2 regions of the Paenibacillus sp. DCT19 genome follow, and region 2 is predicted to be linked to the other one. Evidence: a T-box and tRNA genes for the amino acid it is inferred to sense, from the RefSeq annotation. Region 2 holds a T-box; the other holds one or more tRNA genes.
The links. The T-box of region 2 lies ahead of DMB88_RS29720 (glutamine--tRNA ligase/YqeY domain fusion protein). A T-box ahead of a tRNA ligase gene usually reads a tRNA of that ligase, here a tRNA-Gln.
Positions count from the first base shown of each region.

Region 1 (7,676 bases), 850 kb from region 2:
AAAACGGGAACTCCAGTTGGAGTCCCGTCTTATCTCTCGCTGAAACTGATGAGAGAATCGTTTATTTTACTGTACAAACATCCGGCGCTCAAAACGAATAGCTCATTCCGAATATTCTTCTAACTTGCTATATCAGCCTGTGTTCCGGAGACCTGCAGCAATACCATTAATGGTAAGCAACACTTCGCGAAGCAACTCTGTGTCATCTTCGCCACGTTCACGCATATCTCTCAGTTCACTCAGAAGCTGTACTTGCATATAGGACAATGGATCCACATATGGGTTACGCAGTCTAATCGATTCCTGAATAACGGGTACGTCATTCAGAATCTCAGTTTCACCCGTAATCTTCAGGATAAGCTCTTTCGTAAGCTTAAATTCCGCTTCAATCTGGCCATAGATACGATCCCGTGCTTCTTTGTTAGACGTCATCGCAGAGTATTCCTTGGCAATGACAAGATCCGCTTTGGCAACGGCCATTTGAACCGTATCGATCAATGTACGGAAGAATGGGAAGTTTGCATACATTTCTTTCAGAACAGCGAGGTTTTCCTCTTTATCCTGATAGAAGCTTTGTAATCCCGTTCCTGCCGCATACCATGCTGGGAGCAAATAACGACTTTGAGTCCAAGCGAATACCCAAGGGATTGCTCGAAGATCCTCAAATTTATCGCTATTTTTCCGTTTGGATGGACGTGAACCAATGTTAAGCTCACCCACCTCAGGCAGCGGTGTTGATTCCTTGAAGAAATTGAAGAAATCTGGATCACGGAAAATGAGATCTTGATATTTCGTGAGTGATACCTCAGAGATCTCTCTAATGATGTCATCCCACTGTTGCTCAGATACTGACTCTTGTGGCTCCAAACCGTTGAGTGCAGCCGTAAGCAACGCTGAGGTCGCCTGCTCTAAACTGCGGTAAGCGATCCCTTGGAGAGAGTAGCGTGATGAGATAACCTCACCCTGCTCCGTAATTTTAATGCCGCCTCCAATAGTGTGTGGTGGCTGTGCCAGGATACTACGGTTGAGTGGCATACCTCCACGCCCCAGAGCACCGCCACGTCCATGGAAGAATTTCAGTTTGACGCCGTGTTCGTTACCCACTGCCGTAATCGCGTTCATTGCAACACGCAATTCCCAGTTCGCAGTCACTACTCCGCCATCCTTATTACTATCTGAGTACCCAAGCATAATCTCATGCAACTCATTTCGGGCACTTACGCTTGCGCGATATACCGGAAGGTTGAACAACTTCTGCATGATCTCAGAAGCAGCATGAAGGTCATCGATCGTTTCAAACAAAGGAACTGCTTGAAGCGTAGATTCGATCTCTCCATTTTGTCCTTTACGGAACAAGCCTACTTCCTTAGCAAATACCATTACCTCGAGAAGATCACTTGCACCTTGGGTCATACTAATCAGGTAACTTGTGATACAGGTTGAACCGTACTCGTTCTGAGCTCGTTTAATTGTACGGAAGACATCCAGACATTCCTTCGTTCCCTCACTGTATTGGTGATAAGGAGAAGTCAGTGGTCGTGGATCTTCGAGCAATCGAGCAAGCAAATCGATTTTGCCATCCTCTGTGAGGCGAGCATAATCTTCTACAATGTTCATTTTAGCCAGAATTTCTGACATTGCATTTTCATGCTCTTTACTATGTTGACGTACATCAAGTGCAGCTGTGTGGAAGCCAAACAATTCGACTTGACGGATCATTTTGCGAATGGTTGTGTCTGCCACGTAATCTGCGAAGTGATGACGTAGGCTGCGATCAATAATCATCAGATCATCAATCAAGTCCTGAGCGCCACTATAGCGGTCTGGCTGACCTACTTTATTTTCATCAAGCACATTGTTTAATTTAGCGATCATATAGGCAAGTTTGATGCGATAAGGCTCTTTCTCGTTGCGCCAAATATCCACTTTCTTCAATGTGACACAGTTACGATCCTGCTCGATCGACTGCACCAGCTCATCGGAAACATGAATAATATTGGTGCTGAAGCTGAGATGTCCCATCAATTCAATCATAATCCGCTGATACTCACGCAATGCGAGCTTGCGCTGCATCAGAAGCGTTTGCCATGTTACCTCTGAAGTTACCGAAGGATTTCCGTCCCGGTCTCCACCAATCCAGGAACCGAAGCGCAAATACGTCGGCACATGCCAGTCATGGTCAGGGTAAAATTTGTTCAGGCAGCGTTCAAGCTCCTGATATACGTCCGGAAGTACGTGGAACAACGTTTCATGAAAGTAATACATCCCGTTCCGTACTTCATCCAGTACAGTCGGTTTACGGTCACGGAGTTCGTCTGTTTGCCAGAGGGTAATAACCTCATTCAACAACTTCTCACGCAACTGCTCACGTTCACGCAACGTTAGCGTAGGATTATCAAGAAGCATGACATCTTCTGATATCCGTTTATGGATGTCCAGAATCACTCGGCGCATTGCCTCAGTTGGATGAGCAGTCATAACCAGTTCCAGTGACAATTCATCTAGAATCTCTTCTACTTCCTTATGAGACAACCCACGTTCTTTCAGATCCTGTACGGCTTTCTCAATGGATCCTGGCTGTACAGTATCTCCCGCAGAGCGTTCATAATCCCTTTTACGCCGGATCCGATGGTTTTGTTCAGCAATGTTAACTAATTGAAAATAAATTGCAAAAGCTCGAATAACCTGGTGGCGATTTTCCGAGTCTAATTCCTGGATCATCGTTTTGAACTCTGTATACAGTTCAGGCAAAAATTCTGCACGTAACGACTTGCTCGTTTCCCGAATCTTCTCAACGATATCGAGAAGCTCTGTGCCCCCTTGGTGGACTAGAACTTCTCCGAGTATGTTACCCAGGAACCGCACGTCTCTCCGAAGCAGATTGTTCGATTGGCTTTTGCTGGCGGTTACCATAGTTTCAGTCATGCTTATCCTCCCATCTGATCGTTCGCATTCGTACACGAAAATTTGACACCTTCATAACATCATACAATAAAATGGTACGAAAATCTTTATTTTTCTACTAGTAAAAATGGGGATTAACCCCGATTTTGATCATAAAAACGCGCTTTATTATGCATTTCCTTGTTCTGCTTCATTTAATGGACAATAGCTACTGCATGATACCTTTTTCACGTACTTTCCTCATCATCCAAAACTTATACCTATACTTAAAAATTCATAAATATACAGCCTAGATGGTTGAGTGTTGGTACGGAATAAAAAGTATCGATACACTTACTATTGTTTGTATAAGCAAGATACTGCACAAAGAAACATGACCGGCAAAGCAAGCTTTTGTATACTTTATCACAGTGACGCAATAAATTCTAGATTTTTTTTAACTTTCCTCTCTGTGTTATATCTTGATATCACCTACAGACATCTATTCGAAGGAGCTGCTTCGAATAATTATTTGCGCCCAAACCATGCTCTATCTTAACTTATCCAAATCCCCATTAAAAAATTGGTTTTTATTAACGTATGAAATTACTACATAATGAAGGGCTTCCTTTGGGGATATTAAACACGCAGCACATCACTGAAGGGAGGATACATTATCATGAAAAAAGTTTGCACAATCGTTGCTTCTGTTGCATTGGCGGTATCACTTGCGGGATCCGCTTCTGCTCATACCACAACAAATAATATGAACCACACGGAGAAGCAAATTACGGAGTACGAGAATAGCAACTACAGAAACAACAATTACACGAATCCCAATGCTTACAACGTACGCAATGGGGATTACCGTACCAACAGTATTCGTACGAATGCTGCAACAACAGACCGTGACAGAGGAATGGACTGGGGTTGGCTAGGTCTCCTTGGACTTCTAGGGTTGGCAGGTATGCGCAAAAGAGCAACAGACCACGATCACCGTTAAAATACGTGGCTCAATACAGTGTTAGCGCTATACACGTTCTAGGACATTCATCTTAATGAGCGAATGCTCAAAAGTGTTACGACTGCTGCATCCACTTTAACGAGATGAATGAGACAGAAGCCCTTCTCCTATGAGAGGGCTTCTGTCTGTTATAGCTAATTCATAATGCCATATTGAAGTACTTAAGATGCTAAAAAGGAGGCCATTAGGTAGACCCGGGTTAAACATAAGGTAACTCCTAATAAAACAAATGTACTGAAAACAAAAAAACCCTGCAAATGCAGGACTTTTCATCAAAATATAAGCGGGTGATGGGAATCGAACCCACGCTATTAGCTTGGAAGGCTAAAGTTCTACCATTGAACTACACCCGCATACGATAAAATCGGGATGACACGATTTGAACATGCGACCCCCTGGTCCCAAACCAGGTGCTCTACCAAGCTGAGCTACATCCCGATATAAAAAAAATAATGGCGCGCCCTGAGAGATTCGAACTCCCGGCCTTTTGATTCGTAGTCAAACGCTCTATCCAGCTGAGCTAAGGGCGCAAATATGGAGCGGAAGACGGGAATCGAACCCGCGACCCTCGCCTTGGCAAGGCGATGCTCTACCGCTGAGCCACTTCCGCAAATAAAGGATGCGCGTGGAGGGACTTGAACCCCACGTCAAAGACGCTAGATCCTAAGTCTAGTGCGTCTGCCAATTCCGCCACACGCGCATATAATGGTGAGTCATGAAGGGCTCGAACCTTCGACACCCTGATTAAAAGTCAGGTGCTCTACCAACTGAGCTAATGACTCAAAATAAAATGGCTGGGGATATAGGATTTGAACCTATGCATGACGGAGTCAAAGTCCGTTGCCTTACCGCTTGGCTAATCCCCAATAATTAAATGGTGGAGGCTGAGGGGATCGAACCCCCGACCCTCTGCTTGTAAGGCAGATGCTCTCCCAGCTGAGCTAAGCCTCCATCTATATGACCCGTAGGGGATTCGAACCCCTGTTACCTCCGTGAAAGGGAGGTGTCTTAACCCTTGACCAACGGGCCTCACTTACCAAAGCTCTCAACCGGGATCGAACCGGTGACCTCATCCTTACCATGGATGCACTCTACCTACTGAGCTATGAGAGCAAATGGCTCCCCGAACAGGGCTCGAACCTGTGACAACTCGATTAACAGTCGAGTGCTCTACCAACTGAGCTATCAGGGAATGTTATGCATTTGCATGAGCAAATGCAATTCATCGTACAAATCCACATGCAGAGCCTGTTTCTATGTATGATGAAAGAGTTCGCTTGGCGGCGTCCTACTCTCCCAGGACCCTGCGGTCCAAGTACCATCGGCGCTAGAGGGCTTAACGGTCGTGTTCGGGATGGGTACGTGTGGAACCCCTCCGCCATCGCCACCAAACGCGTAGCTTACATCTCAGAGTGTTGTTCTCTGAAAACTAGATTCGAAACGAAAGTCTGCGATTAGAACGTGCTAATTGGATAAGCCCTCGACCGATTAGTACTGGTCAGCTCCATGCATTACTGCACTTCCACCCCAGCCTATCTACCTCGTCGTCTTCAAGGGGTCTTACATACTGGGAAATCTCATCTTGAGGGGGGCTTCACGCTTAGATGCTTTCAGCGCTTATCCCGTCCGTACATAGCTACCCAGCGGTGCTCCTGGCGGAACAACTGGTACACCAGCGGTACGTCCATCCCGGTCCTCTCGTACTAAGGACAGCTCCTCTCAAATTTCCTACGCCCACGACAGATAGGGACCGAACTGTCTCACGACGTTCTGAACCCAGCTCGCGTACCGCTTTAATGGGCGAACAGCCCAACCCTTGGGACCTACTTCAGCCCCAGGATGCGATGAGCCGACATCGAGGTGCCAAACCTCCCCGTCGATGTGGACTCTTGGGGGAGATAAGCCTGTTATCCCCAGGGTAGCTTTTATCCGTTGAGCGATGGCCCTTCCATGCGGTACCACCGGATCACTAAGCCCGACTTTCGTCCCTGCTCGACTTGTAGGTCTCGCAGTCAAGCTCCCTTATGCCTTTGCACTCTTCGAATGATTTCCAACCATTCTGAGGGAACCTTTGGGCGCCTCCGTTACTCTTTAGGAGGCGACCGCCCCAGTCAAACTGCCCACCTGACACTGTCCCCGCACCGGATTACGGTACCAGGTTAGAACCTAGATACGATCAGGGTGGTATCCCAACGGTGCCTCCACCGAAGCTGGCGCTCCGGCTTCAAAGGCTCCCACCTATCCTGTACAGATCGTACCCAAATTCAATATCAAGCTGCAGTAAAGCTCCATGGGGTCTTTCCGTCTTGTCGCGGGTAACCTGCATCTTCACAGGTATTAAAATTTCACCGGATCTCTCGTTGAGACAGCGCCCAAGTCGTTACGCCATTCGTGCGGGTCAGAATTTACCTGACAAGGAATTTCGCTACCTTAGGACCGTTATAGTTACGGCCGCCGTTTACTGGGGCTTCGGTTCACAGCTTCGGATTGCTCCTAACCGCTCCCCTTAACCTTCCAGCACCGGGCAGGCGTCAGCCCGTATACTTCGCCTTACGGCTTCGCACAGACCTGTGTTTTTGCTAAACAGTCGCTTGGGCCTTTTCACTGCGGCCCCTCGTGCTATTCACACTACCGGGGCACCCCTTCTCCCGAAGTTACGGGGTCATTTTGCCGAGTTCCTTAACGAGAGTTCTTCCGCGCGCCTTAGAATTCTCTTCTCGCCTACCTGTGTCGGTTTGCGGTACGGGCACCATCACCTGGCTAGAGACTTTTCTTGGCAGTGTGAGATCATGACCTTCGCTACTGTAATTTTCACTCCCCATCACAGCCCAGCCTTACGATGTGCGGATTTGCCTACACATCAGCCTCACTGCTTGGACAGGCATCCATCAGCCTGCGTCACTACCCTACTGCGTCCTCCCATTGCTCATAACGGCTTACGGTGGTACAGGAATTTCGACCTGTTGTCCTTCGACTACGCCTTTCGGCCTCGCCTTAGGTCCCGACTTACCCTGAGTGGACGAGCCTTCCTCAGGAACCCTTAGGCTTTCGGCGGATCAGATTCTCACTGATCTTTTCGTTACTCATACCGGCATTCTCACTTGTATAATGTCCAGCGCTCCTTACGGTACACCTTCAACCCTTATACAACGCTCCCCTACCCCTGATGCAAGCATCAAGCCATAGCTTCGGTGGTGTGTTTAGCCCCGTTACATTTTCGGCGCAGAGTCACTCGACCAGTGAGCTATTACGCACTCTTTAAATGGTGGCTGCTTCTAAGCCAACATCCTGGTTGTCTGTGCAACTCCACATCCTTTCCCACTTAACACACACTTGGGGACCTTAGCTGATGGTCTGGGCTGTTTCCCTTTTGACAATGGATCTTAGCACTCACTGTCTGACTCCCGGAAGTAAGTCTATGGCATTCGGAGTTTGACTGAGCTTGGTAACCCTTGCGGGCCCCGCACCCAATCAGTGCTCTACCTCCACGACTCTGTTTTCCGAGGCTAGCCCTAAAGCTATTTCGGGGAGAACCAGCTATCTCCGAGTTCGATTGGAATTTCTCCGCTACCCCACCTCATCCCCGCACTTTTCAACGTGCGTGGGTTCGGGCCTCCAGTGCGTGTTACCGCACCTTCACCCTGGACAGGGGTAGATCACCCGGTTTCGGGTCTACGTCCACGTACTACATCGCCCTATTCAGACTCGCTTTCGCTGCGGCTCCGGCTCTTCACCTTAACCTTGCACGGGAACGTAACTCGCCGGTTCA
Region 1 is NZ_CP029639.1:5,730,375-5,738,050, forward strand. Features, by position in the region: gene ppc (phosphoenolpyruvate carboxylase) at 133-2,925, opposite strand; gene DMB88_RS26120 (WGxxGxxG family protein) at 3,563-3,886, shown strand; tRNA gene DMB88_RS26125 (tRNA-Gly) at 4,190-4,260, opposite strand; tRNA gene DMB88_RS26130 (tRNA-Pro) at 4,272-4,345, opposite strand; tRNA gene DMB88_RS26135 (tRNA-Arg) at 4,361-4,437, opposite strand; tRNA gene DMB88_RS26140 (tRNA-Gly) at 4,443-4,517, opposite strand; tRNA gene DMB88_RS26145 (tRNA-Leu) at 4,528-4,607, opposite strand; tRNA gene DMB88_RS26150 (tRNA-Lys) at 4,614-4,689, opposite strand; tRNA gene DMB88_RS26155 (tRNA-Gln) at 4,699-4,773, opposite strand; tRNA gene DMB88_RS26160 (tRNA-Val) at 4,783-4,858, opposite strand; tRNA gene DMB88_RS26165 (tRNA-Glu) at 4,866-4,936, opposite strand; tRNA gene DMB88_RS26170 (tRNA-Thr) at 4,948-5,020, opposite strand; tRNA gene DMB88_RS26175 (tRNA-Asn) at 5,024-5,099, opposite strand; rRNA gene rrf (5S ribosomal RNA) at 5,183-5,299, opposite strand; rRNA gene DMB88_RS26185 (23S ribosomal RNA) at 5,376-7,676, opposite strand, start outside.
Region 1: it encodes a tRNA-Gln, which carries the amino acid that the T-box ahead of DMB88_RS29720 (glutamine--tRNA ligase/YqeY domain fusion protein) is inferred to sense. The anticodon was not compared.

Region 2 (7,676 bases):
TACGCTTCTGAAGTTATCTTTGGCGGCTTAAATGTAGATGGGTTATTTTTGGAATTTGATGATGAGCGCTCAGGTAGTTTCGAGCCATTAAAATATGTAAATCGTAAAGATTTGAAAATCGTGCTTGGTTTACTTACATCCAAATCAGGTGAGCTAGAGGATAAAGAACACATTAAAGCTCGGATCGCAGAGGCGGCAACCTATGTACCCCTTGAGCAACTCTGTTTGAGCCCACAATGTGGCTTTTCGTCTACGGAAGAAGGCAATATTCTAACGGAAGAACAACAATGGCGGAAACTTCGTTATGTGAAAGAAATTGCAGAAGAAGTATGGAATTAATAGCTATATATAAATTTAACTAAACATTTACACAAAACGGAGAGGGCAGAAAAAACCTGAAGAAGCGAAGCGCTCGCCTTTATACCCGGATTTTACCTTATAAAAAAGGAATCACAAAAATCTGGGGATAACAGCGATCGGAAGGTTATTCTGTCATTGGAGTGGCTAGTGTAAATATTTTTTCGTTCCATTTATATAACGGAGGGGATGTAAAATGACGATACAAGCAGACCAAGAGACAGTTATCGTTGAAGCGTTCATTAATGGTCAACATGTAGAATCCCTTTCGCAGTTGGCAAAAGAGAACCCAACAAACCCAACGGAGATCGTAGGCTATGTCCCTATCACTACGAAAGAACAAGCGGTTGAAGCGATTGAAGCGGCGGCAGGAGCTTTTAAAACTTGGAAGCAGACCTCCATAGATGAACGCATTATCATGATGCGCAAGGCAATCGAGAAGATTAGAGCAGCTGAGAATGAAATTGTTCATTTGCTGTCTAGGGAGCATGGCAAGCCCCTGTATGATGCACACGGTGAAATTTATGTATCGTTAATGTGGATGGAGTTTGCTTGTAATGAAGCTAAATCAGCTCTACAGGAAGAGATCCAAGAGCATGACCATGGTAAAACGATTCTTTCTTATGATCCAATGGGTGTGGTGGCAGCGATTAGTCCTTGGAACTACCCTATTGCTTTATCTACGATTAAGATCGCTCCTGCCTTACTTGCGGGCAACACGATTGTGCTCAAACCAAGTCCATTTGCACCATTAGCGGCGGCGAAAGTGGCAGAGATTATCGCGAGTGAGTTCCCGGCTGGTGTAATCAATGTCGTTTATGGTGATGCGGATGTGGGCGTTGAGCTGACTAGTCATCCTCTTGTGTCTAAAATCACCTTTACAGGTGGAACCGCAACAGCGAAGCATATTATCAAAGCTGCCTCGGAAACGATTAAGGATATGACGCTGGAGCTTGGTGGTAATGATGCGGCTATCTTCTTGGAAAGCTTTGATGTTCATGATGAGCGAGCAATGCGCCGGATTGTCATTTCTAATTTCTTGACAGCAGGCCAAATCTGTATGATCGCCAAACGTGTGTATGTACACCGTTCTATTTATGATGCGTTTGTGGAAAAATATATAGAGGCAGCAAATCGCTGGATTCGGATTGGTGATCCATTCGATTCTAATACGACGGTAGGTCCGGTTAATAACCTGAAGCAGCGAGATTATGTACAGGGTTTGGTTGAAGATGCGCAAAAGCGCGGGGCTAAGGTCATCCCTCTCGGTCAAATTCTGGATCAGAAGCTGTTTGAACAAGGTTACTACCTGCAACCTACGCTGGTTTTAGGTTGTGATGTTCATGATCCGATTGTGGTGGAGGAACAGTTCGGCCCTACGGTTCCGATTCTACCATTTGACGATGAAGAGCAGGTTATTCATCTACACAATGAAAGCATATATGGATTGACGAGTTCTGTGTGGGGAAAAGAAGAGGATGCCATCTCCGTCGCACGTCAACTTGAAGCTGGAACGACTATGATCAATACAGCTGCTGTACAGGGGCTCGACGTTCGATTCCCTTTCGGTGGCTTCAAGCAATCGGGTATTGGCCGTGAATACGGCACGGAAGGCATTCGCACGTACACAGAAAAGCATGTCATCAACGTACCGAAGACGCTGGATCTTCCTTATATACCAGAATAATAAAGAAGCCACTCCATTTTTTTGGGAGTGGCTTTGTACTTAGCTATAATACGATGAGCGGTGGCTATTTTCGACCTAGTGTCTCCCAAATTCCATGGAGCCAAGAGTCGAACTCAGCATCTTTGTCGCCTTCGTAGGTATCATAGATATCCAGACGTGTCTTTTGCAGTTTTTCCTTAAATTGCTCAAATGTGTGGCCTTCTGGAAGGCTTTTTTTAATCCGTAGCAAGATTTTGTTAAGACCTTTAAACAGATCGCCTTTGTTCTGGACAGGCATTTGTACATCTTCATCCAACTGTTTGAGCTTGCTATATGCGGCTTCGCGCACTTGAAACACTTGATCATTTTTCAAAACATTTTGCAGCAATTTAATGGTAGGGGCTGTATCCCAGTTTCCCAATTCGTTCACTGCATTCAGTCTGTCTCTCCAGCTTGAAGACCGATTAGCCGCTCGTTTGAGCTCTTCAAAGTTTTCCGGTAGTTCGTTAACTACTCCAATTTCATGGTTGTTCGTCAAAGTTCAATCTCCTTAATCATCGCCATCTCGGCAGAATGATGAATGTTAATCAGGTGAACACCATTATAGCACGAACCTGGCTAAACTACTTCATTCTTGCCGATTGGTTAGCCTAAAAATTGCATTCGCTAATTCATGTTGTTGCAAGGGGAACAGGATGAAGGTCGCTTGTTTCTGTATGTAATCACTCATCAAGATGTATCAACCGATCTATCCTCCGTGACACGCTTCTTTTTCTTAATGAAGTCTACCATATACACCCATCCAATCAGCCCACATAAGACAAAACCAAACGCATGCAGAGATCCGTAAATGGGAATGAAATCGAGTATGGTTAAGGAAAACATTTTTTTAAGTAACGGATAGAACATGGAAATCACAACAACCGTATAAAAGGCTAGGCAAGAAAGGCCTAAAAAGAAGGTTGCCTTAGTATCCAAAGCGTTTTTCCTCAAGTATGCAAGGAGATAAGCAGTGTAAATTACAATATTGCAGGCGAACAATGTGACACCGATGTATTCAATGGGCTTGGAGAAAATCATACCAATCGCAATCAATATGGGTCCGATGATATCGATGGCAACGACCCAGGGATACCAGCTTTTCTTCGTCATGATGCGGCCCAGTGCACCAATAAAAATCGGAACGATCGCAGATGAGAAATGAAAGTGAACCGAGCTTAATGCGTGTGTTGCAGGATTAGCTTGGAAGAGGTTCAATTGATATTGATATAACGTAAACCATATGCCCCGATAAAAAAATAAACGAGCCCCGCGCCAATCGCTATTTCCGCTGCTTTTTCTTTCGCAATCACAATGATGGTTAAGCCATAGATGCCAAGTAGTAGCGTGAACAGTAGCCACCCAAGGGAGAGAATCCCTGGTATTGCTGTGCTTTCTAATCCCCATATCTTACTGCTCATTACAGAGGCCAGGGTAAGAAGTGCTGCGGGAAATTGAAGCCATTTCATAGCGGCATAAATCATTCGTTGCTGCTTATTCTTTTCGTCATAGTTCAATAGCAAGATTACAAGAGGTACAATGACGAAAGCCGCAAACAGTAGAAATTTTTCAACAAGTTCGAATGAGAAGTAATCCAAAACAAATATAAGAATAGTAATGATTCCACCGGGAATGACGGGTACTAATAATGACTGCGTCAGTTGCTTCAGAGAACTATTCATGGCGATCCTTTCTCAATATGTGGCGTATAATCTGCCTACATCCGGTTGTATAGCGTTCTTTCGTATAGATAGGCACTTCTCGTTGTAGTTTAACACATTTATTTGCAGTATATTGCCTAGGGTACGTTCAGGTATAGTTTTATTAGATCAAGGTACGCTATACCTAGCATAAATACGTGCCGTTGTAGAAAACATAGTGAACCTTACATACCTTCGATATGTTACATTTGTAAGCAGTAAGACTTATAACGAATAAAGTTATTGATGTATTGCAACCAGGACATACTATGAAACAATGCTCTAATAAGGGAGTTGTGGTGTCAAATGAATAAGAATGAAGGTTCAGAAATGAAACGTTCTTCAAAAGCAGCAAATATCCTATCACAGATCAATAGCAAAACGAAGCTAGGCGATTTACGAAAAATTGCGAAGGACATTAAAAAGATCACGAACTAGCTATGGAACTTTGGTCTACCGAAGAATTCTTGCCTAGACTACTAGCAATCTTAATTATGGATAAAAAACTCCTTTCACAAGAAGTGCTAGATAAGCTTGATCAGGATATGCAGACTCACACTTTTGATGAGCGAAATAACTTAATGGATTGGTTAATGGCTAATCAGCTCACCAAAGACAAGAAGACCATTGCATTGATGGAATCATGGGAATATAGCTCTTCTACTCTTCAAAGGCGAACGTTCTGGTATTATCAAGCGAGATTGAGATGGACAGGACAAGCACCACCTGATAACACCGAAGACTTACTCACAGCAATTGAAGCTAATATTGCGCAGGAAGAACCGGAAGTTCAATGGGCTATGAATTTCATTGCAGGCTGGATCGGCGTTTATGATCCAAAGTATCGAGCGCGTTGTATTAAACTGGGTGAGCAAACGGGTCTTTATAAAGGCGAAATGGTATCAAAGGGCTGTACGCCTAATTATTTGCCAGAGTTCATTGCGATTGAAGTTAACAAACGAACTAATAAATAGTTACCTGGAAGTATTTATTGGGGTGATGGTGTGAAAACAAAGGAATTTGACTTCCAGGGTGCTTTAATGAGGTACTTACTGCTGTGAATTGAAGTTTACAAAAAAGGGAATCATTTGATATTATGAAGGTAATAATCAAACGCGATGATGAGAAGAGTACGGGAAACTGTTCTTGCACAGAGAGCTCCGGTAGCTGAAAAGGAGTCAAGAGTTGTACCCAGAAACAAGCCTCTGAGCAGCAGGTAGGAACCGTATATGCGGGGATGGCATGACGGGAGCTCCCGTTATAGAGCTAGAGTATAAGCATGGCTACATGCCGTACTTGAAGAGGTTAATATGGCGACATATTAATGAAGCCGGGGTGGCACCACGAAAATTTCGTCCCCAAGACATAAGGTCTTGGAGGTGAGGTTTTTTTTATTTGTGTCCATATCCAATTCATTAGGAGGCGTCAGCATGGTTAACGAGAACGAACATCACACGGAAGGTTTTATGCACAAGTTGATTAAGGAAGAGCTTGAACAAAATCCATTTGACAGGCACATGTGCACGCGTTTTCCACCAGAGCCTAATGGTTACCTTCACATCGGAAGCGCTTATGCCATTCACATGAATTATTCTCTAGCTCAAACGTTTAACGGGACATTTCATTTGCGCTTTGATGATACGAATCCCCTTAAAGAAGACATCGAGTACGTTAACGTGATCATTGAGGACATCAAGTGGCTTGGATATGATCCGGGTGGGCACATCTACTATGGATCAGACTATTCAGATGAAATTTATGAGGCTGCGGTTCAATTGATCAAGCGGGGGAAGGCTTACGTCTGTGACCTATCACCCGATGAAGTAGCGGAATATCGAGGAACGTTGACAGAGCCTGGCAAGAATAGCCCTTATAGAGACCGATCAGTTGCGGAAAATCTGGAGCTGTTTGAGAAAATGAAAAATGGAGAATTTCCGGCTGCCGCCAGGGTTGTTCGTGCCAAAATAGATATGGCTTCGCCCAATATAAATATGAGAGATCCCGTTATTTACCGAATTATCCATGCTACGCATTACAGGACAGGAACGGACTGGTGTATCTTTCCGATGTACGATTTCGCTCACCCAATCCAAGATGCCATTGAAGGTATCACCTATTCCTTATGTTCAATTGAATTTAAAGACCATCGTCCTTTATACGAATGGGTGTTACAAGAGCTTAGTCTCGCTAACCCTCCGCGTCAAAGGGAATTTGGGCGGCTAAATTTAACGGGTGTGGTGACAAGTAAACGCTTTTTGAGACCAATGGTCGAAGGGGGTTACGTCGATGGCTGGGATGACCCAAGGCTTCCGACAATCCAAGGACTTCGAAGAAGAGGATTTACGCCAGAGAGCATTCGTAGCTTTATTGAGAGCATTGGTAGTATTCGGACGGAAAGTACAGCAGATATCTCGCTCTTGGATCATTGCCTCAGGCAGGATTTAAAAGAAAAAACAGTGAGTGTAATGGCAATCATGCATCCTCTAAAAGTCGTCATTACCAACTATCCAAGCGATGAGGTAGAGCTGTTAATGATTGAAAATAATGTCGGAAACGAGACACTCGGAAAGAGAGAAGTTCCTTTTGCCAAAACAATTTATATTGAGCGTGATGATTTTATGGAGCAACCATCAAAAGGTTTTCACAGGCTGAGTCCTCATGCTGAGGTAAGGCTAAAAGGAGCCTATTTCATCAAGTGTGAAGAAGTAATCAAGGATCGTGACACTGGTGAAATTATAGAACTTCACTGTACCTATGACCCACTGACCAAGAGTGGTACAGGATTTACCGGTCGCAAGGTGAAGGGCACAATTCATTGGGTTGCCGCGGATCAAGCTGTAAAGGCAAATGTGAATCTTTATGAGAAGCTGCTACTGGATCAGGATCTTCCTAAGGCGGATGAGAGGGATTGGAGTACATTAATTAACCCGGAATCGTTGGTCACCATACAGGATGTTTTAATAGAACCTTTCATACTACATGGTCGTCCAGAGCAGAAGTTTCAATTCTTCCGACACGGCTACTTCTGTATTGATAAAAAGTATAGTTCCGATCATAGGCTAATATTCAACCGAATTGTCCCGTTAAAGGATTCATGGAATAAGAAATGAGCTCTTGCCGTAGCTAGAGCTATAGTGAAGAAATGACTATCCAATGTTACGAACTGGATAGTCATTTTGCTGTAAACTTTTCATTAGAAAAAATAAGTGGTCAGTGATACAAGCTTGAGATAGTTAAGTGGAGAAGTTTTAAAGAGTATAGCGACGTTAGATGCTACTCATCACTATAATTTGTCATAAACCAATTTTTCAATTCCTCACTCATGATCTCATACTGCGTCTGAGTAGCATCTGGATGCAGTTCAATCCCTCCAGATGAGCCCCAAATCACGAGTTCTACGCTAGTTCCGTTTATAAATGTAATCTCCCCGGTATTATTCGCTCCAAAGGCATTGCCTGACTCAAAAGGTCTAAGTTCTGCGTTTTGAATCATTTGCACAACGGTATTTGTTTCTTCCTCACTTAATGTTGTGGGATTAAACATGCCGATCCTGATTTCCTTCACTTGCCCTGCATCAAGTTTCTCTTTAAATTGTTCCGCCCACGTGTAATCGGATTTGCTGCCTGTGGAGCAACTGGAGACGATCAGTACTAGACCAATGATTACCAAGACAACGCCTAGAATCCGGTCAACACTTAAAGACAAATCACTTGGCTCCGCATCTTTAAGTCTCCATCCCAATCTTAGATACCATCCCAAGTAAGGCCAGATCGCGCATAGCAATCCTAATATCAAGGCCAAAACACCGATAACCACAGTCATTCAATCACACCCTTAAATATAGTTCTATGAAAAATAGCGAGAACTCCACTCTATATGTTTTTCCCACCAACAGATTACATGTTACCGTACCT
Region 2 is NZ_CP029639.1:6,585,295-6,592,970, reverse strand. Features, by position in the region: gene DMB88_RS29745 (5-methyltetrahydropteroyltriglutamate--homocysteine S-methyltransferase) at 1-339, shown strand, start outside; gene DMB88_RS29740 (aldehyde dehydrogenase family protein) at 554-2,044, shown strand; gene DMB88_RS29735 (HEAT repeat domain-containing protein) at 2,109-2,561, opposite strand; partial or broken gene DMB88_RS29730 (YndJ family transporter) at 2,753-3,744, opposite strand; partial or broken gene DMB88_RS29725 (DNA alkylation repair protein) at 4,069-4,736, shown strand; T-box leader at 4,872-5,125, shown strand; gene DMB88_RS29720 (glutamine--tRNA ligase/YqeY domain fusion protein) at 5,193-6,872, shown strand; gene DMB88_RS29715 (DUF6199 family natural product biosynthesis protein) at 7,036-7,584, opposite strand.